DNA from 4 places in the Streptomyces sp. JNUCC 64 genome. Region 1 is predicted to be linked to each of the others. Evidence: riboswitches for the same ligand, from Rfam matches in the RefSeq annotation. Region 1 holds a riboswitch; each other region holds the start of a gene.
The links. Region 1 has a riboswitch for cyclic di-AMP ahead of ACVWNX_RS07240 (M23 family metallopeptidase). Riboswitches for the same ligand answer to the same signal wherever they lie in the genome.

Region 2: another riboswitch for cyclic di-AMP. It lies ahead of ACVWNX_RS04445 (M23 family metallopeptidase); the one in region 1 lies ahead of ACVWNX_RS07240 (M23 family metallopeptidase).
Region 3: another riboswitch for cyclic di-AMP. It lies ahead of ACVWNX_RS12795 (transglycosylase family protein); the one in region 1 lies ahead of ACVWNX_RS07240 (M23 family metallopeptidase).
Region 4: another riboswitch for cyclic di-AMP. It lies ahead of ACVWNX_RS15540 (M23 family metallopeptidase); the one in region 1 lies ahead of ACVWNX_RS07240 (M23 family metallopeptidase).

Annotation. Positions count from the first base shown of each region.
Region 1 covers NZ_CM137015.1:1,858,061-1,862,496, forward strand. Annotated here, with positions in the region: gene ACVWNX_RS07235 (GntR family transcriptional regulator) at 35-763, opposite strand; gene ACVWNX_RS07240 (M23 family metallopeptidase) at 1,133-1,921, opposite strand; cyclic di-AMP (ydaO/yuaA leader) riboswitch at 1,935-2,096, opposite strand; gene ACVWNX_RS07245 (M16 family metallopeptidase) at 2,423-3,790, opposite strand; gene ACVWNX_RS07250 (M16 family metallopeptidase) at 3,814-4,436, opposite strand, start outside.
Region 2 covers NZ_CM137015.1:1,130,710-1,135,145, forward strand. Annotated here, with positions in the region: gene ACVWNX_RS04435 (STM4011 family radical SAM protein) at 1-191, shown strand, start outside; gene ACVWNX_RS04440 (SGNH/GDSL hydrolase family protein) at 315-1,106, opposite strand; gene ACVWNX_RS04445 (M23 family metallopeptidase) at 1,400-2,371, opposite strand; cyclic di-AMP (ydaO/yuaA leader) riboswitch at 2,374-2,491, opposite strand; gene ACVWNX_RS04450 (tyrosine-protein phosphatase) at 2,995-3,789, shown strand; gene ACVWNX_RS04455 (DUF6126 family protein) at 3,825-3,992, opposite strand; gene ACVWNX_RS04460 (helix-turn-helix domain-containing protein) at 3,989-4,436, opposite strand, start outside.
Region 3 covers NZ_CM137015.1:3,155,367-3,159,802, reverse strand. Annotated here, with positions in the region: gene ACVWNX_RS12805 (cytochrome P450 family protein) at 1-407, shown strand, start outside; gene ACVWNX_RS12800 (transglycosylase family protein) at 1,086-2,246, shown strand; cyclic di-AMP (ydaO/yuaA leader) riboswitch at 2,421-2,610, shown strand; gene ACVWNX_RS12795 (transglycosylase family protein) at 2,614-3,363, shown strand; gene eno (phosphopyruvate hydratase) at 3,770-4,436, shown strand, end outside.
Region 4 covers NZ_CM137015.1:3,810,007-3,814,442, reverse strand. Annotated here, with positions in the region: tRNA gene ACVWNX_RS15550 (tRNA-Met) at 1-2, shown strand, start outside; gene ACVWNX_RS15545 (PP2C family protein-serine/threonine phosphatase) at 224-1,369, shown strand; cyclic di-AMP (ydaO/yuaA leader) riboswitch at 1,768-1,911, shown strand; gene ACVWNX_RS15540 (M23 family metallopeptidase) at 1,922-3,034, shown strand; gene ACVWNX_RS15535 (aldo/keto reductase) at 3,400-4,344, shown strand; gene ACVWNX_RS15530 (nSTAND1 domain-containing NTPase) at 4,325-4,436, opposite strand, start outside.

The DNA of each region.
Region 1 (4,436 bases):
AACCCGTCGGACCGGCCGGATCCACCGGACCGGCTCAATGCGCGGGATCCGCCGAACCCCTCGCCCCCACCGGCCTCAGGGCCCCCGCCGCACCCGTCCGGCCCGCCGGACGTTCCGGGGCCCACTCCCCGGCCGGGCGCGGGACCCGGCGACGGTGCGCCGCGATGCCGCGTTCGGTGTGCTCGGCCATCAGCGCTCCGGCCCGCCGGGCGTCCCCCCGGGCCACCGCGTCGACGATCAGCCCGTGCTCCGCCCACTCCTCGACGGGCCGCGCCGCCGGTTCGACCGTGTACATCCAGGCTGTCTTGTGCCGGAGGCGGGTGAGCATGGAGGCCAGGTCCTGACTGCCGGACGCCTGGTCCAGCGTCTCGTGGAACCAGGAGCCCAGGGAGCGCAGCTCGTCCGCCGTGCCGTTCTCGGCGCGCTCCCGCCCCAGCCGCACCAGACCGCTCAGCACCTTCAGATGGGCCTCGGTGCGCCGCTCGGCGGCGCGGGACGCCCCGAGGGGCTCCAGGAGGCGACGGACGTCCAGCAGATCGGCGGCCTCGCGGTCGGTCGGCTCCGCGACGCAGGCGCCCGCGTGCCGCCGGGTGACCACGAACCCCTCGGCCTCCAGAGTGCGCAGGGCCTCGCGCACCGGGACCCGGGAGACGCCGTAGCGGCGGGCCAGGACCTCCTCGGTGAGACGGCTCCCGCGCTCCAGGACCCCGCTCACGATGTCGTCCCGAATGGCCGTGCATACCGCGTGTGCGGGAATGCGCATGACCGGACCTCCGCTTTGTTCCCGCGAAACGCGGTCGATCGACATTGATCCGGCGACTCTATTGCAGGTCGCCGGGATTTCCGACCACCTTCCTGAATTCGATGGGATTTTCGGACAGTCTGCCGGAGTTGACGGGAAAGTCGTACGGATGTCCGGAGACGGCTTCCGGGCGGCGGCCTCCGGGAAGGCCGCCGGGAAACGCGAAAGCCCCGGCGGGCGGCCGGGGCTTTCGGTGCGCGTGGTGACGGCGGGGCGTCCCTGGTCCCGCACCGGCACTCGGCGGCGACGCGGTGGGGGCGCGTCGCCGGACACGGGCGGCGCGTCACGCGGACGCGCGCCGTGGGTGCCCCGGACTGGCGGGGCGGTGGCTCAGAGGCTGACGCCGTGCGAGCGGAGGTAGCTGACGGGGTCCAGGTCGGAACCGTACTCGGCGGTCGCCCGCGCCTCGAAGTGCAGGTGCGCGCCGGTGACGTTGCCGGTGGCCCCGGCGAGGCCGATCTGCTGGCCCGCGGTGACCTTCTGCCCCGCGGTGACGCCCAGGGAGACCAGGTGGGCGTACTGGGTGTAGGTGCCGTCGTGCATCTTGATGACGACGTTGTTGCCGTAGGCGCCGCCCCAGCCCGCCTCGATCACGGTGCCGTAGCCGACGGACCGCACGGGGGTGCCGGTGTCCGCGTGGAAGTCGATGCCGGTGTGGGTGCCGGAGGACCAGATGCCGCCGCCCGCGCCGTAGGAGGTGGAGACGTGGCTCCCGTCGATCGGGCTCACATAGGTGTTCAGCCGCTTGCGCTCGGCCTCGCGGGCGGCGCGCTCCCGGGCCTCGCGCTCCTTGGCGGCCTCGGCCTCGGCCCGGCGCTTCATCTCGGCGGCCCGCTGCTTGGCCTCGGCCTCCGCCAGTTCCAGGGCGGCGGCCTCGTCGGCGGCGATCTGCTGGGCCGCGGCCTGCGCGTCGATCTCCTCGGCGACCACGTCGCCGATGGAGACCGTCTTGGTGAGGCCGGTGTCCTCCAGCGAGGGCTCTTCCGAGGCCAGGGCCGGGGAGGCGAGGGTGCCGATGACTCCGGTGGTGGTGAGGGTGGCGACGCCGGCGACGTTCGCGGTGGTCCGCGAGACGCGCGTGGGGCGGCGGTGCTTCCCGGTGGCGCGGGTGAACGCCATGAAGTGGTCGGTCCTTTCCTTCCTTCTCGCCTACCGGGTTAGCTGACGGGTTCGGAGCAGGAAGGTCTCCTACGGGCCCCCTCCGCGTGAGCGGCGGGCGTCCGATTCACCCCAGGGACGACACGGGTCCCCGGCTCCCCTGACTCGCGCCACGGGGACTCGGCGATGACCGCCCGGTGCCGCGGCTGCGGCGTACCGCACGACGGACAGTCGCCCTGACGCTAAGCGGAAGATCTTTCGTACGACAAACGGAACGGCTCGTTTGTTGCGCATGCCACACCCCGGACCGCAACGTCCCCGGCTTTCGGGACATCAGGGAACGGACCCGTCGGACGGTTCCCCTGACGGACCGTGGACCGGCCGCCCGGCCAACGGGTCGTCGGCCCGCCCGCGGACCGGCCCGGACCCACCGGCGGCGCGCCCGTGGACCGTGCCCGACGCGCCGGTGGGCCGTCCCGTCGGACGACGGGACGGCCCACCGGAGGGGCTCCGGACGGCGGGTCAGCCGGTGACGACGGTGACCTCTCCGATGCCGAGCGCCCGGACGGGCTCCTCGATCCGCGACGCGTCACCCACCAGGACCGTCACCAGCCGGTCCACCGGGAAGGCGTTCACGACGGCGGCGGTGGCCTCCACCGTGCCGGTGGCCGCCAGCAGCTGGTAGAGCTGCCCCTGGTAGTCGTCGGGCAGTTCCTGCTCGACCTGGTCGGCCAGGGTGCCCGCGACGGCCGCCGCGGTCTCGAACTTCAGCGGGGCGACGCCCACCAGGTTCTGCACGGCGACGTCCCGTTCGGCGTCCGTCAGGCCCTCCGCCGCGAGCGTGCGCAGCACCGTCCAGAGGTCTTCCAGAGCGGGCCCGGTGGACTCGGTGTCCACGGAGCCGGAGATGGCGAGCAGCGCGCCGCCCGTCCCCTGGGCCGTGGAGCGCAGCACCTGGGAGAAGGCCCGCACCCCGTAGGTGTAGCCCTTCTCCTCGCGCAGCACCCGGTCCAGCCGGGAGGTGAGGGTGCCGCCGAGGCAGTAGGCGCCCAGGACCTGGGCGGGCCACACCCGGTCGTGCCGGTCGCCGCCGACGCGGCCGATGAGCAGCTGCGTCTGGACGGCCCCGGGGCGGTCCACGATGACGACCCGCCCGGTGTCGTCGCCGGTCACCGGCGGCACCGCGCGGGGCTCGGCCGCGCCGCCCGTCCAGGTGCCCAGGGTGTCGGCGAGGGCCTCGTCCACGTCGACGCCGGTGAAGTCGCCCACGATGACCACCGTGGTGGTGGCGGGGCGCACGTGCCGCTCGTAGAAGGCGCGGACGGCCGCCGCGTCGATGGCGGCGACGGTCTCCTCGGTGCCCTGGCGGGGGCGGGACATCCGCACCTCCGCCGGGAACAGCCGCCGGTACAGCTCCTGGGCCGCGCGACGGCCGGGGCTGGCGAGCTCGTGGGGGATCTCGTCCAGCCGGTTGCGGACCAGGCGCTCGACCTCGCTGTCCTCGAAGGCCGGGGCGCGCAGGGCGTCCGCGAGCAGGGCGAGGGCCTTGGGCAGCCGGGAGGCGGGCACCTCCAGGGAGATCCGGACGCAGGGGTGGTCGGCGTGCGCGTCCAGGGTGGCGCCGCAGCGCTCCAGCTCGGCGGCGAACTCCTCCGCCGAGTGCTTGTCGGTGCCCTCGGAGAAGGCCCGCGCCATGATGGTGGCGATGCCGTCGAGCCCGGCCGGTTCGGCGTCCAGCGGGCTGTCGAGCAGCACCTCCACGGCGACGACCTGCTGGCCGGGGCGGTCGCTGCGCAGCACCGTGATCCCGTTGCCGAGGGTCTGGCGGGCGGGCTGCGGGAAGGCCCAGGGGCTGGCCTCGCCCGGCTGCGGCTGGGGGTGGAAGTCCATGGTCACGGTGGGTCCGGCCGCGGTCACTTGGCCGCCTCCTTGTTCACGTTCTGGTCGGCGTCGGCGTCCCCGTCGGATTCCGGGTGCTCCACCGGCTCGTAGACGAGCACCGCGCGGTTGTCGGGCCGCAGCCGCGCCGCGGCGACCTCCCGGACCTCCTCCGCGGTGACGTCCAGGACCCGCTGGACGGCCGTCAGGGCGAGCTGCGGGTCACCGAACAGGACCGCGTACCGGCACAGTTCGTCGGCGCGTCCGGCGACCGTGCCGAGCCGGTCCAGCCACTCGCGCTCCAGCTGGGCCTGGGCGCGCTCCATCTCCTCGGGCGTCGGGCCCTCCTGGGCGAAGCGGGCCAGCTCCTCGTCGACGGCGGCCTCGATGGCGGGCACCTCCACCCCGGCGGAGGTCTTCACGTCCAGCCAGCCGAGGGAAGGGGCGCCCGCCAGGCGCAGGAGTCCGAACCCGGCGCCCACGGCGGTGCGGTCCCGGCGGACCAGACGGTTGTAGAGGCGCGAGGACTCGCCGCCGCCGAGGACGGTGAGCGCCAGGTCGGCCGCGTCGCTCGCCCGGGTGCCGTCCTCCGGGAGCCGGTAGGCGGCCATCAGCGCGCGCGAGGGCACCTCCTCCTCGACGACCTCCCGCAGCTGCT
Region 2 (4,436 bases), 730 kb from region 1:
CCTGTCCGCTGGCGCGGTGCGACTGCCACATCGGGTACGTGCACCTGGAGTCCCTGCCGCTGTACGACGTGTTCGCGGGAGGCGTCCTGGAACGGATCCCGGCGGCCTCCGGCCCGGTGCCCCTGCCGCTGTCCCCGTCCCCGTTCGCGGACCCCGCGCCCGCGCCGCCACGGGGTCCGGGAACGGGGTGACGCCCTGACGTCCGTGTCCGGTGTCCGTCCGGACGGGACGGACAGGGACGGGCGGGGGCGGGGACACGGACACGGACGGACGGGACGGCCCGGCACCGGGACGTCACCCCGTGGGAGCGCCGTTCAGAGGGGGAGCAGATCGGGACGCTTGGCCTCGACGTGGTCGCCGGACGACTCGCCCCGCAGCCGCCGTCCGATCCAGGGCACCAGGTACTCCCGGGCCCACTGGATGTCGTCGCGCCGTCCTTCGAGGGTGCCCCGCGGGGGCAGCGGGGGCCAGGGCTGGTCCGGGTCGGCGGGGACGCCGAGCCCGAGGAGCTGGGCGGCGCGCAGCGCGACCCGGGTGTGGCCCTCGGCGGAGAGGTGGAGGCGGTCGGTGTCCCAGGCCCGGCGGTCCTGCACGGTCTTCAGCGACCACAGGTCGAGGACGGGGCAGCCGTAGCGGTCCGCGACGGCCCGGACGTGGCCGTTGTAGGTGGCGATCCTGCCGCGCAGATGCCGCAGGACGGGGACGCCCCGGGTGTCGAACCCGGTGGTGACCATGACCGTGCCGACGTGGTCCGTGAGGTCGGCGACGGCGCGTTCGAAGCGTTCGGCCACGTCGTCGGGGTCGGCTCCGGGGCGGAGGATGTCGTTGCCGCCCGCGCAGAAGGACACCAGGTCGGGAGCGAGCTCCCGGACCCGGGGAAGCTGCTCCTCGACGATCTGGTCGAGGAGTCTGCCGCGGACGGCGAGGTTGGCGTAGCGGAAGGCGTGCTCGGGGAGCCGGTCGCCGAGGAGGACGGCCAGCCGGTCGGCCCAGCCCACGAACGCTCCGTCGGGACCGGGGTCGCCGACGCCTTCCGTGAAGCTGTCGCCGACTGCTGTGTAGGACCGGATGTCGTCAGGGATGAGGGAGGTCGACTCTGCTGTCACGTCGGCCCATGTTTCCAAGCCGGGCGTGACCTACGCCACCGTAATAAGGGGCAGCGGGGGGTTGACGCGACGTGAGAAAGACCATGCGGGCCTTTCCGCCGGTCCGGGAATACGGGACCGGCGGAAAGACGGGCGGCCGACGACTGACGGAGGGCCGGCGGAAGCGGCGGCCTGGAGACCGGGCCGCCGGGGAGACCCGGAGTCCGCCCCGGAAACGCGGCGCGGGGCCGTATCCGCCGATACGGCCCCGCGTACGTGGGGTGCGGCCGCCGGGCCGCAGGGGGGAGAGGGGGTCAGACGTTGACGCCCTTCGACCGCAGATAGGCCAGCGGGTCGATGTCGGAGCCGTACGCCGGGGAGGTGCGGATCTCGAAGTGCAGGTGCGGTCCGGTGCTGTTGCCGGTGGAACCGGCGAGACCGATCTGCTGCCCGCCGGTGACCGACTGGCCCGCGGCCACGCCGAGCTGCGAGAGGTGGGCGTACTGCGAGTACCGTCCGTCGGCGTGCTGGATGATCACCTGGTTGCCGTAGGCGCCCGCCCAGCCCGCCGAGACGACGGTGCCCGGGCCGACGGCCTTGAGCGGGGTACCGGCGGGGACGCTGAAGTCGACGCCGGTGTGGTAACCGCTGGACCACATGCTGCCGGAGGCCCGGTACGGGGTGCCGACCCCGGTGGCGACGGGCAGCGTGAAGCCGGACGCGGTGGCGGTCGCGGCGGGCACCGCCTGGGCCGTGACGGGCACGGCCTTGGGGGCGGCGGGGGCGGCGGCCCGGGGCTGCTCGGCCTTGGGCGCGGCGGCCGTCTTCGGAGCGGTGGCCGTCTTCGGAGCGGCCGGGGCGGGGGCCTCGGCGGCCTTGGGGGCGGCGGCGGGGGTGGCCGCGCGGGCGCCGACGGTGAGCTTCAGACCGGGCCGGATGAGGTTCGGGTCGACGCCGACGGCGTTCCGGTTGTCCTCGTACAGACGCTGCCAGCCGCCGCGCACGTCCTGCTCGTCGGCGATCTTCGAGAGGTGGTCGCCCACCTTGACCGAGTAGGTGCGGACCTCGGCGGCCCGGGCGGTGGACCGCTCCGGGGCGGCCGGGGCCACCGTGGCGACGGAGGCGGCGGGGCTGAGTCCGGGGGCGGCCTGGGGGGTGGCGGCCTGCGCGGTCTGGGCGCCGATGAGCGGCAGGGCGAGGGCCGCCGCGCCACCGGTTCCGGTGATGGCGACCCGTCGGACGAGCCGGGTGGACTTGGGGCGGCGGTGCTTTCCCGTCGCGGGCATGGTGCGTTCCTCTCCGGCGCCTGCGAGGTGAGCTGTCGGGTTCGGGCTGGAGATGCCCGGCCGCGCTCGCGCGGCTTCACCCCGAGCCGCTCCGGTGGCCGGAGTCGGCGTACTGCGTGTGGGTTCCCCGCTCCTGCCGGTGTCCGGTGGGGACGTCGGATACCGGACGGCGGCAGGACTAGGCGTCCGCCCGGAGTGAGCGTGACGCTAGGCGAGCGCCGACGGCCCAGACAACCGGACGGCGTCCCGGGCCCGGTGTTCCTTGATCCCGGCCGGGGGTTCGCGGTGACCCTCCGTCGATGGCGGAGCGGTTCCCCGGCCTCAAGTGCCGGGCTCCGGCGGGAAGGCGGCGGAGCGGTGATCGCCACCCACGGTGACCACTATGATCCCGGTCACCACCTTCGTCACCAGCTGTCCTCATTCCGGAGCCAGTTGGGCCACACTCCCCCCAACCACTCCATTCATTTACATCACGCCTCTATCAGACATAACGCCCACGTCGGGGCGACCCAGGGGATGAACGGAACAGACGTACGAGAAGTGATCCTTTCGGGGGACCGTGTCGTATATCGTCGACAGCGCCCGCCGTCGAACGGCGTCGGCGGGGCCTGGGAGGAGCCCCCGTGACGCAGCAGATCCCGTCCACCGAGCCCGAGCTGACCGGAGTGCGCAACTTCCGGGACCTCGGCGGGCTGCCGACCACGGACGGCGGACGGATCCGGCACGGGGTGCTGTTCCGCAGCGGCCACCTCGCCCACGCCACCGAGGCCGACAGCCGTTTCCTCACCTCATTGGGGCTGCACACGGTCTTCGACTTCCGCAACGACGCCGACCGCGGTCTGGACGGCCATGACGTGGAGCTGCCCGGCGTCCGCAATCTGCACCTGCCGCTGAGCGACCCGGCCGACGGCGCCGCCTTCTGGAGGATGGTGCGCCGGGGCGACCTGGCCGAGCTGCGCGAGGTACTGGCGCGGGGCCGGGCGGCCGAGCGGATGGCGGGCGCGTACCGGGTGATGATCGAAGAGCGGACCGCCGAGCACGCGCTGGTGCTGCGGACGGTCGCCGAGGACGGGGTGCCGGTGCTGATGCACTGCGCCGCGGGCAAGGACCGGGCGGGCCTGGCCGTCGCGGTGACCCTGCTCGCCCTCGGGGTGGGACGGGACGCCGTCGAGGCGGACTACCTGGAGTCGAACGCCGCCCACCGGCGCTACCGGGTGCGGCGCGACGCGGACGCGGACGGGCCCACGCACGAGGTGATGGAGCTGCTGAGCCCGCTGTTCGAAGCGCGGGCGGAGTACCTGGCGGCGGCCTTCGACACCGTCGACCGGCGGTGGGGCGGCACCGAGGAGTACCTCCGCGAGGCCCTCGGGGTCACCCCCGCGCTGCGCGACCGCCTCCGGTCACGGCTGCTGGACTGAGCCGCCGGGCACCGGGCCCGCCGGTCCGGGGTCCGTCACTTGGCCCCGACCTCGAAGAGCAGCCAGATGAAGGCGGCGACGACATGGCCGACCGCCACGTAGATGACCAGCCGGATCCAGATGCTCGGCGGCATCTTGTCCTCCAGCTGCGGCTGGCGGCGCACGGGGGTCTGCGGTTCGGTGGGCCGGACGGGCTCGGTCATCGGGGGTCTCCCAGGGTGTGGCCGGCGGCCGGGCCGAGGCACAGCGCGGCGGACGGGCTCTGCAACAGGGTGTGCACGAACAGCAGGTCGGTGCCGTCCTCGTCGGCGGCGACGATGCGGTGCGGGGTCAGCGAGTCGAAGTGCGCGCTGTCGCCGGGCGCCAGCACATGGGTGCTGTCCCCGAGCTTCAGCCGCAGCCGCCCGGACAGGACGTACAGCCACTCCTCGCCGGGGTGCACCCGGACGATGTCCCCCTGGGAGCCGTAGGGCACCCGGACCCGCAGGGCCTGCATGCCCCGGCCGGGGGCCCCGGCCTGCCAGTAGGTCCAGCCGCCCGCGAGGGTGGGCTCCATGGTCCCGGCCTGGACGATCGCCTCGCGGTCCGCGACCGTCTCGCCGAGCAGCTCGGAGACGGTGGTGCCGTAGACCCGGGCCAGCGCCAGC
Region 3 (4,436 bases), 1.3 Mb from region 1:
GTCCGCTGGACACGGCGGTCGAGGAGCTGTTGCGGTTCGACGGCCCCGTGGAGATCGCCACCTGGCGGTTCGCCACCGAGCCGCTGCGGCTGGGCGGCCGGGAGATCGGCCGGGGCGATCCGGTGCTGGTCGTCCTGGCGGCGGCCAACCGGGACCCGGCCCGCTTCGACCGTCCGGACGTCCTCGACCTGACCCGCCGTGACAACCCCCACCTCGGCTACGGCCACGGCATCCACTACTGTCTGGGCGCCCCGCTGGCCCGGCTGGAGGGGCGGACGGCGCTGGCCACTCTGCTACGACGACTGCCGGACCTGCGACTGGACGCCGCGCCGGAGGACTTGCGGTGGCGGGGCGGTCTGATCATGCGCGGTCTGCGGACGCTCCCGGTGCGGTTCACCCCGCGCTGAGGCACCCACCAGGGCCCCACCGAGGTCCCGCCGAGCCCCCACCGAGGTCCCGCCGAAGTCCTGACGAGTCCCGCGCCGAGACCCCCGCCCGGAGGACTCCCGGGTCCCGCGCCGAGGCCCGGTAACCCGCCGGAACGCCCCGGGGAACCCCGGGGAACCCCGGAGAACCGCCCGGACCGCCGGAAGTGCGCCGGGCGGGCGCCCGGGTCGGTCCCCGGGCGCCGCGCCGCGCGAGGAGTGGCCGGATCGCCGCCCGCGAACGTTCCCGGCGGACCGGACGATTCGCCCGCCGGGAACGGCGCGGGCCCGCACCGGCGCGCCCGGTTCCGTCCCGTCGGACCGACCACGCCGACGGAAATTCCCGCACCCGCGCCGACCTGGGATTCCACCCCCTCACCAGGGCGGGGGAGAAGCCCGTCTTCGTCCCGTTTGCGAGGGGGCGTGAGAAGGGCCTCCGCCCTGTCAACAAGCCCTGGTGCCGCAGAAGTTGAAGCGCGAACCGGGTTTGGCCGTGAGACGTCCACGATCCGCCGCGCTGACGGACCATCAGATTCGTGATGCGGGCGTGATCCGTACTGCATTGACTTGTGACAGGCGTTCGACTCCCGCTACGTTCACGACGACTCGGCGGTCCCCAGTCGCCGTGGTCGGTCCCGCTGTCGTACGAAAGGCCACCGCATGCTCTCCGGGAACGGTCGTCACCGACGCCCCCGACAGGCCCCCGCTCTGGTCGTCGCCGCCGGAGTCACCAGCTCCGCCATCGCCATCCCGTTGCTCGGGGCGACCGGCGCGCACGCGGCGGAGGCCGCGACCTGGGACCGGCTGGCGGAGTGCGAGAGCGGCGGAGCCTGGAGCTCCGACGAGGGCAACGGCTTCTACGGCGGTCTCCAGATCAGCCAGGAGGCATGGGACCAGCACGGCGGTCTCGACTACGCGCTCAGCCCCGACCAGGCCAGCCGCTCCCAGCAGATCGCGGTCGGCGAGCGCATCCTGGCCGCCTCGGGACCCGCCGCCTGGCCGGGTTGCGGCGAGGCCGTGAAGCTCACCAAGGGCGGACCCAAGGCCGATGTGGACCCGGGCGGTCCGGGCTCCGGCCGGAGCGACTCCGGGAGCGTCTCCGCCGGGGTGACGGCGGGCAAGACGGACACCTCCCGCTCCACCGCCGACCAGGCCCCCGCCACCAAGTCCCCCGATTCCAAGCCCTCGTCCGGCGCGACCGGCTCCGCCGAGCCGTCCGACCCGGCCTCCCCGTCGGCGCCCGCGACCGGTTCCACGGGGTCCACCGGCTCCGGCGAGCCCACGGACGACACGACCGGTTCCGCCGGTCCCACCGACTCCGCCGACCCCTCCACCAGCCCCTCCGAGGAGCCGGGTTCCTCCCCCTCCACGGACCCGTCACCCGGCGGGACCGAGCCGGGCGGGACCGAGAGCCCCGGCGAGGGCACCGGCAGCGGCTCCGCCGAACCCGGTACGGAGTCCCCGTCCAGCTCCCCGACCCCGGACGGCGCCGCCGCCTCCGAGATCCCGGCGGACGCGACGGCCGAGGCGGGCGCGGGCCGTCACCGTGGCGAGGCGGCGGCCGAGGACGCCGCCGCGTCCCGTGCCGAGGAGAGTGCCGGACGCCATGCCTCGCGCGCGGCGACTCGTGACGAACTGGACAAGTCGTACACGGTCCAGTCCGGTGACAACCTGTCGGCCATCGCCGACTCCCAGGGGGTCGAGGGGGGTTGGACCGCCCTCTACGACGGCAACAAGGGCACCGTCGGAGCCGACCCGGACCACATCCTCCCTGGCCAGAGCCTCGACCTCGCCCCCGAAAAAGCCGAGAAGCAGCAGTAGTTAGACCCTGAATGTCCTAATTTGGTGCGGGGGGCGGAAGTGAGACATGGGTCTCAGAGAGCCCGCTGGGCTTTGAGTTTCGCCCCCGCCCATGTCTACGGTCAGAGCCGTTCGCCGATGCGGACACCGATCGCCGTCACGCCGAATCCTGCCGACGGAGGCTCGGGAAACTCGACGCGTGAAGCGCCGTTGGCAGGAGCGGGGGACCCAAGGTAAGCGCCGTACGGGGCCGCCCCGGGAGTCGTCAGGACTCCCGGAGGGCAGCCGGACGGCTAGGGGTGGAGCCGCGCGCTGGACGCGCGGCCGGGCACTCACTCGGCCCGAACCCGACAGCTCACCTCGTACGGCGTCGGTGAGGGGATGACTCATGCTGCTTTCCGGCAAGGGCAAGCACCGCAAGCCCAGCAAGGCCACCCGTATCGTCACCCTGGCGGGTGTGACCGGAGCGGCTGTCGCCGCCCCGCTGATGACGGCGACCAGCGCGTCCGCCGCCACCGCCGCCGAGTGGGACCGCGTCGCCCAGTGCGAGTCCGGCGGCAACTGGTCCATCAACACCGGCAACGGCTACTACGGCGGCCTCCAGTTCTCCGCCTCCACCTGGGCCGCCTTCGGCGGCACCAAGTACGCGGCCACCGCCAACCAGGCCACCAAGGCGCAGCAGATCGAGATCGCCGAGAAGGTCCTCGCCGGACAGGGCAAGGGTGCCTGGCCGAGCTGTGGCGTCGGCCTCTCCAACACCCCCTACGGTGGTGGCGCCGCCGCCCCCGCGCAGCCGCAGCAGCAGGCCCCGGCCCAGCAGGCCCCGGTCCAGCAGCAGGCCGCTCCCAAGCCGCAGGCCCAGCCGCAGCAGACCGAGCAGCGCGCCTCCCGCGCCCAGGACCGCGCCCCGGCCGCCCAGCCCGCGCAGTCCGCCCCCGCCAAGACGGTGGAGACCCCCACCGGCAAGAAGGTGCAGAAGGGCGACGGCGAGTACAAGGTCGTCAAGGGCGACACCCTGAGCGACATCGCCGAGGCCGAGGGCGTCAAGGGCGGCTGGCAGAAGCTGTACGAGCTGAACGACGACATCGTCGACGACGCCGACGTGATCTACCCGGGCCAGCAGCTCCACCTCTCCTGACCCACCCCGTCCGTCCGGGCCCGGTGCCCCGGCCCCCGCGCCCCGCGCGGGACCGGAGCCCCGGCACCCCACCCGGACCTCCGGACCCCACCCCCGGCTCCGGCCCGCCCCGGCCGTGAGCCGCACCCCCGGTCCGGGCCGCGCCCCGGCCCGGCCGGGAAGCCCGTCCCCTCGGGCGGTCCGCCCCGGCGCGCGCACCCCCGCGCGCCGGGGCGGCGGTGCGTCCGGCCCCGGAAAAGCTCAGGTGAAGCCCCCCGGACACATTTGTTTGCGTTCGGAACAATTTGGTTTCCGTTTGTCCACAGGGCGGGCTGCCGAGTGGCCGGAGCCCCGGGGGCCGTTAGGCTCAGGGGCGGCGGGGTCACCGGCCCCGCGTACCCGCGTCACATCCCAGAAGGAGATGCTCGTGCCGTCCATCGACGTCGTCGTAGCCCGGGAAATCCTGGACTCCCGAGGCAATCCCACGGTCGAGGTCGAGGTCGGCCTCGACGACGGCAGCACCGGCCGTGCCGCCGTTCCGTCCGGCGCCTCCACGGGCGCCTTCGAAGCCCTCGAACTGCGGGACGGCGACGCCAACCGTTACGGCGGCAAGGGCGTCGAGAAGGCCGTCCTCGCGGTCATCGAGCAGATTGGCCCGGAGCTCGTCGGCTACGACGCCACCGAGCAGCGCCTGATCGACCAGGCCATGTTCGACCTGGACGCCACCCCGGACAAGTCGTCGCTCGGCGCCAACGCCATCCTCGGCGTCTCGCTCGCCGTCGCGCACGCCGCCTCCGAGGCCAGCGACCTGCCGCTCTTCCGTTACCTGGGCGGCCCCAACGCGCACCTCCTGCCGGTGCCGATGATGAACATCCTGAACGGCGGCTCGCACGCCGACTCCAACGTGGACATCCAGGAGTTCATGATCGCGCCGATCGGCGCCGAGTCCTTCTCCGAGGCCCTGCGCTGGGGCACCGAGGTCTACCACACCCTCAAGAAGGTGCTGAAGGCCAAGGGCCTCAACACCGGCCTCGGCGACGAGGGCGGCTTCGCCCCGAACCTCGGCTCCAACCGCGAGGCCCTCGACCTCATCC
Region 4 (4,436 bases), 2.0 Mb from region 1:
TACTCAGTACGAGGGGCCCGGAAGTCATCGACTTCCGGGCCCCTCGTCGTATGCCCGGCCGATGCGTGCCCGTATGTCCGGCGGGTGCGTGCCCGGGTGCCCGGCCGATGGGCGCGCGCGGCCCCGCGCGGTCCGCTCACCCGTACGGCTCCGCACGGCTCGCCCCCCGGGGAGGCGCGGGCAAGCCTGGGGTGAGCGGACGGAAGGCGGCGGGAGACGGTACGTGGGCCACGGAGGTGAACCGACCGGCGACGGGCCCCCGGCCCCCGCGACCGGACGCCCGGCGGTCCCCACCGGGACTCCCTCGGGCTGGGTCGGACGGCTCGTCCGGGCGCTGCCCGTGCTGCTGATCGTCGCGGGAGTGTTCTACGACGAGCTGACCCCGGCGCGCTTCACCGCAGCCCCGCTGTTCGCCGCCGCCCCGCTCGCCGCGGCCCCGTTCTACGGGAGGCGCGGCACGGTCGCCGTCGGGCTGGCCGCCTGTGCCGCCGCCATCGGCGAGCGGATCGAGGACGGCGCCCTGGGCCGCGCCGAGTCCGTCACCGACCTGGCCACGATCGTGACGGTGTCCGTGCTCGCCGTCGTCATCAACCGCCTCACCCGCCGCAGCGACGCCCGGCTGGCGTCCGCGCGGGAGATCGCGGAGGCCGCCCAGCGGGCCGTGCTCCCGGAGCCGGCCGAACGGATCGGCGGGCTGGACATCGCCGCGCGCTACGAGGCCGCCCAGGCCGACGCGTCCATCGGCGGCGACCTGTACGCGGTGCAGGACACCCCGCACGGCGTCCGGCTGGTGGTCGGGGACGTCCGGGGTAAGGGGATGAACGCGGTCTCCGCCGTCGCCGTGCTGATCGGGGCGTTCCGCGAGGCCGCCGAGCAGGAGGCGGACCTGGAAGCGGTGGCCCGCCGCCTCGAACGCGCCCTCGCCCGGGAGGAGGTGCGACGTCGCGAGGTCGACCTCTTTGAGGGGTTCACCACCGCCGTCCTCGCCGAACTGCCGCACGGCCGTGACGTCGTCCGGATCCTCAACCGGGGGCATCCGCCGCCGCTGCTGCTCGCCCCGGACGGCGGGCTGACGGTGCTGGTGCCGGCGCTTCCGGCGCTGCCGTTGGGGATGGCCGACCTCGGGGTGTGGCCGGACCTCTGCGAGGAGGTGGCCTTCCCGCCCGGGGCCTGTCTGCTCGTGTACACCGACGGGCTGTCCGAGGCCCGGGACGCGCGCGGGGAGTTCTTCGATCCGGTGCTCTGGCTCGGCGGGCGGACCTTCGTGGGGCCGGACGCGCTGCTGACGTCCGTCACCGGGGCGGTCCTGCTGCACACGGGCGCGGGGCCGGAGGACGACATGGCCCTCCTCGCCGTGCGCCGTCCGTGAGACGGCACCCCCCCCGGGTGCCCACCCTCGGCCTCGGCCCCGGCCCCGATTGCGGTTGCGGCGGTGGTCGGTCGGGGACGGCGTGGCCCCCGGGGCCCCCGGGCGCTCCAGGCCCCCGGGGGCGGCTCGGTGCTCGTGGGGCGGCGGCCCCGGCCCGGATCTCACCGCCCGTAGTCGACGGCTCGCGGTCCGATAACGACTGAGTATCCGTCAAAGAAAGTTTGGCGCACCGGGGAATAATCTTCGACCGTCAACTCGCCCGGTTCCGCCCGCCCGTGTCCCGATAAGTCCCCGTCATGGGCGTTAATGATCAACCGGAAGCGCTTGGAATCAGGCCCCCGGGTCTATTAACGTTCGATAACGCAGCGCGGTCGTCCCAGCCGTCACAGAGTCGGCTCCGCGCGCACGCGCCGAATCCCGCGAGGGAACCGGGGAACCACCACCATGGGGTGAATCGGACGGCCCTCTCGCGAGGCTGCCCGTAGGAGACCTTCCTGCTCCGAACCCGTCAGCTAACCCGGTAGGCGAGAAGGAAGGAAGGAGTACGCCTCAGTGGCGTCCAATCGGCCTGCCCCCGAAGCTCCCTACGCGCCGAACACGGCCGAGGACGGGGCTTACTCCCCCTACGGTCGCGTCTACGGCCCCGAGGTCACCGAGGGCGAGGTGCGGGAGGTCTGGAACCCGACCGCGGACACCGTCCGGCCCGTGCGCGGCAAGCACCGCGTCGCCAAGCAGCGCGGCGGACTCGCCCGTAGCTCCACGGTCCTGGGCGTCGGCGTCATCGCCGCCGTCGGCGCGGGCGGCATCGCCACCGCGCAGGGCGGCAAGCCCGCCATCCAGATATCGATGCCGGACTTCGGCTCGATCATGCCCGGGGACTCCGAGGAGCCCGAGGCCGACACCACCACCGCCGCCGCCCCGCTGACCGGCGCGGGCATCACCTCCGCCGACGCCGCCGAGGGCGCCACCGACGCGGGCGAGGCGCTGCGGGCCCGCATCATGCAGCAGGCCGAGCAGCAGCAGGACCAGGCCGACGCCGCCACCCGCGCCGCCGCCGAGAAGGCCGCCGCGAAGAAGGCCCTCAAGGACGCCGCCGACGCGGAGGCCAAGGCGAAGGCCAAGGCGGACGCCGAAGCCAAGGCGAAGGCCAAGGAGAAGGCCAGGGCCAAGGCGGAAGCGGAGCGCAAGAAGGCGGCTGCCGAGGCCAAGGCCAAGGCGGAGCAGGCCGAGAAGGCGGAGAAGGAGCGGCTGGCCAAGCTGGCCGGAAGCTTCGTCCTCCCGCTCTCCGGCTACTCGCTCACCGCGACCTTCGGGCAGGCCGGCGCCATCTGGTCGTCCGGCGCGCACACCGGCCTCGACTTCGCCGCCCCGACGGGCACCCCGCTGAAGGCCGTCGGCAGCGGCACCATCACCCAGGCCGGCTGGCACAACTCGTACGGCTACTTCACGATCCTCACCCTCAACGACGGCACCGAGATCTGGTACGCCCACCAGTCGTCCATGAACGTGAGCGCCGGTCAGAAGGTCGCCACCGGCGAGGTCATCGGCCGTGTCGGCTCCACCGGCAAGTCCACCGCCTCCCACCTCCACCTGGAGGTCCACCCCGGTGGCGGCGGGGGCGTCGACCCGGCCGCCTATCTGCGCGGCAAGGGCCTCGGTCTCTGACCGTACGGCCACGCCGTACCCCTCTGATCCACGGTCACTCCGTCCCTGACTTCCCGGTGCGCCGGGGCACCCTCGCCCCCGTGCGCCGGGACGGTCTCCGGAGCCCGTCGTTCCCCACTTCGACGGGGACCGCGCGGCCGTCCGTACCCCCGGCGGCCCCGGTTCCCCGACGGTTCCCCCCACGCCCGGAGTTCCGGCGGCCCTGACGCTCATCCCCCGACGTCAGGGCCGTCGGTCCCCCCCCTCGGAGGTTCCACCGGGTCTTCCGGGGGTTCCCCCGGGTTCCGGGAGTTCCACCGGCCTCCCCCCCCAAGTCCCACGGTCCCGACGGAAGACCCGGGCGCGCACCGGTGTTGACTACGGGCATGACCTCTCTGCGCCCGCTCGGCCCCTCCGGCATCGACGTCTTCCCCCTCGCCCTCGGCGGCAACGTCTTCGGCTGGACCGCGGACACCTCCCAGACCTTCGCCGTCCTCGACGCCTACACGGGCGCGGGCGGCAACTTCGTGGACACCGCCGACTCCTACTCCGCCTGGGCGGACGGCAACCAGGGCGGCGAGTCCGAGACGCTGATCGGCCGGTGGGTCGCCGCGCGCGGCAACCGCGACGACGTCGTCATCGCCACCAAGGTCGGTTCCCACCCCGAGTACAAGGGGCTGTCCGCCACCACCATCAAGGCCGCCGCGGACGCCTCCCTCACCCGGCTCGGCACCGACTACATCGACCTGTACTACACGCACTTCGACGATGTGACCGTCCCCGTCGAGGAGATCGTCACCGCGCTGGACGACCTGGTGCGCGCGGGCAAGGTCCGGGCCGTGGCCGCCTCCAACCTCACCCCCGAACGGCTCCAGGAGTCCCTGGACTTCGCCGACCGCGAGGGACTGACCCGGTACGCGGTCCTCCAGCCCGAGTACAGCCTGGTCGCCCGGAGCGGCTACGAGAACGGGCTGCGGGAGGTCGCCTCCCGGTCCGGGCTGGCGTCCGTCCCCTACTTCGCGCTCGCCTCCGGCTTCCTCACCGGCAAGTACCGGCCGGGCGCCACCGTCGACAGCGCCCGCTCCGGTTCGGCCTCCCGCCATCTGTCCACCGAGCGCGGCCCGCGGGTGCTCGCGGCCCTCGACACCGTCGCCGCCGAGCGCGGTGCCGAGGTCGCCACGGTCGCCCTCGCCTGGCTGGCCTCCCGTCCGACGATCGCCGCCCCGCTGGCGAGCGCCCGCACCCCCGAACAGCTCCCCGCGCTCCTCGCGATGGCGGAGCTGGAGCTGACGGACGCCGAACTCTCGCTGCTCAGCGAGGCGTCCGCCTGACGCCGTCACGGGACCCGGACCGGTCGCGCCGCCCGCTGCCGTGGCGGGACCGGTCGCGCCGTCGGTCCGGGGTCCGGGCGGGGTGGGCGACG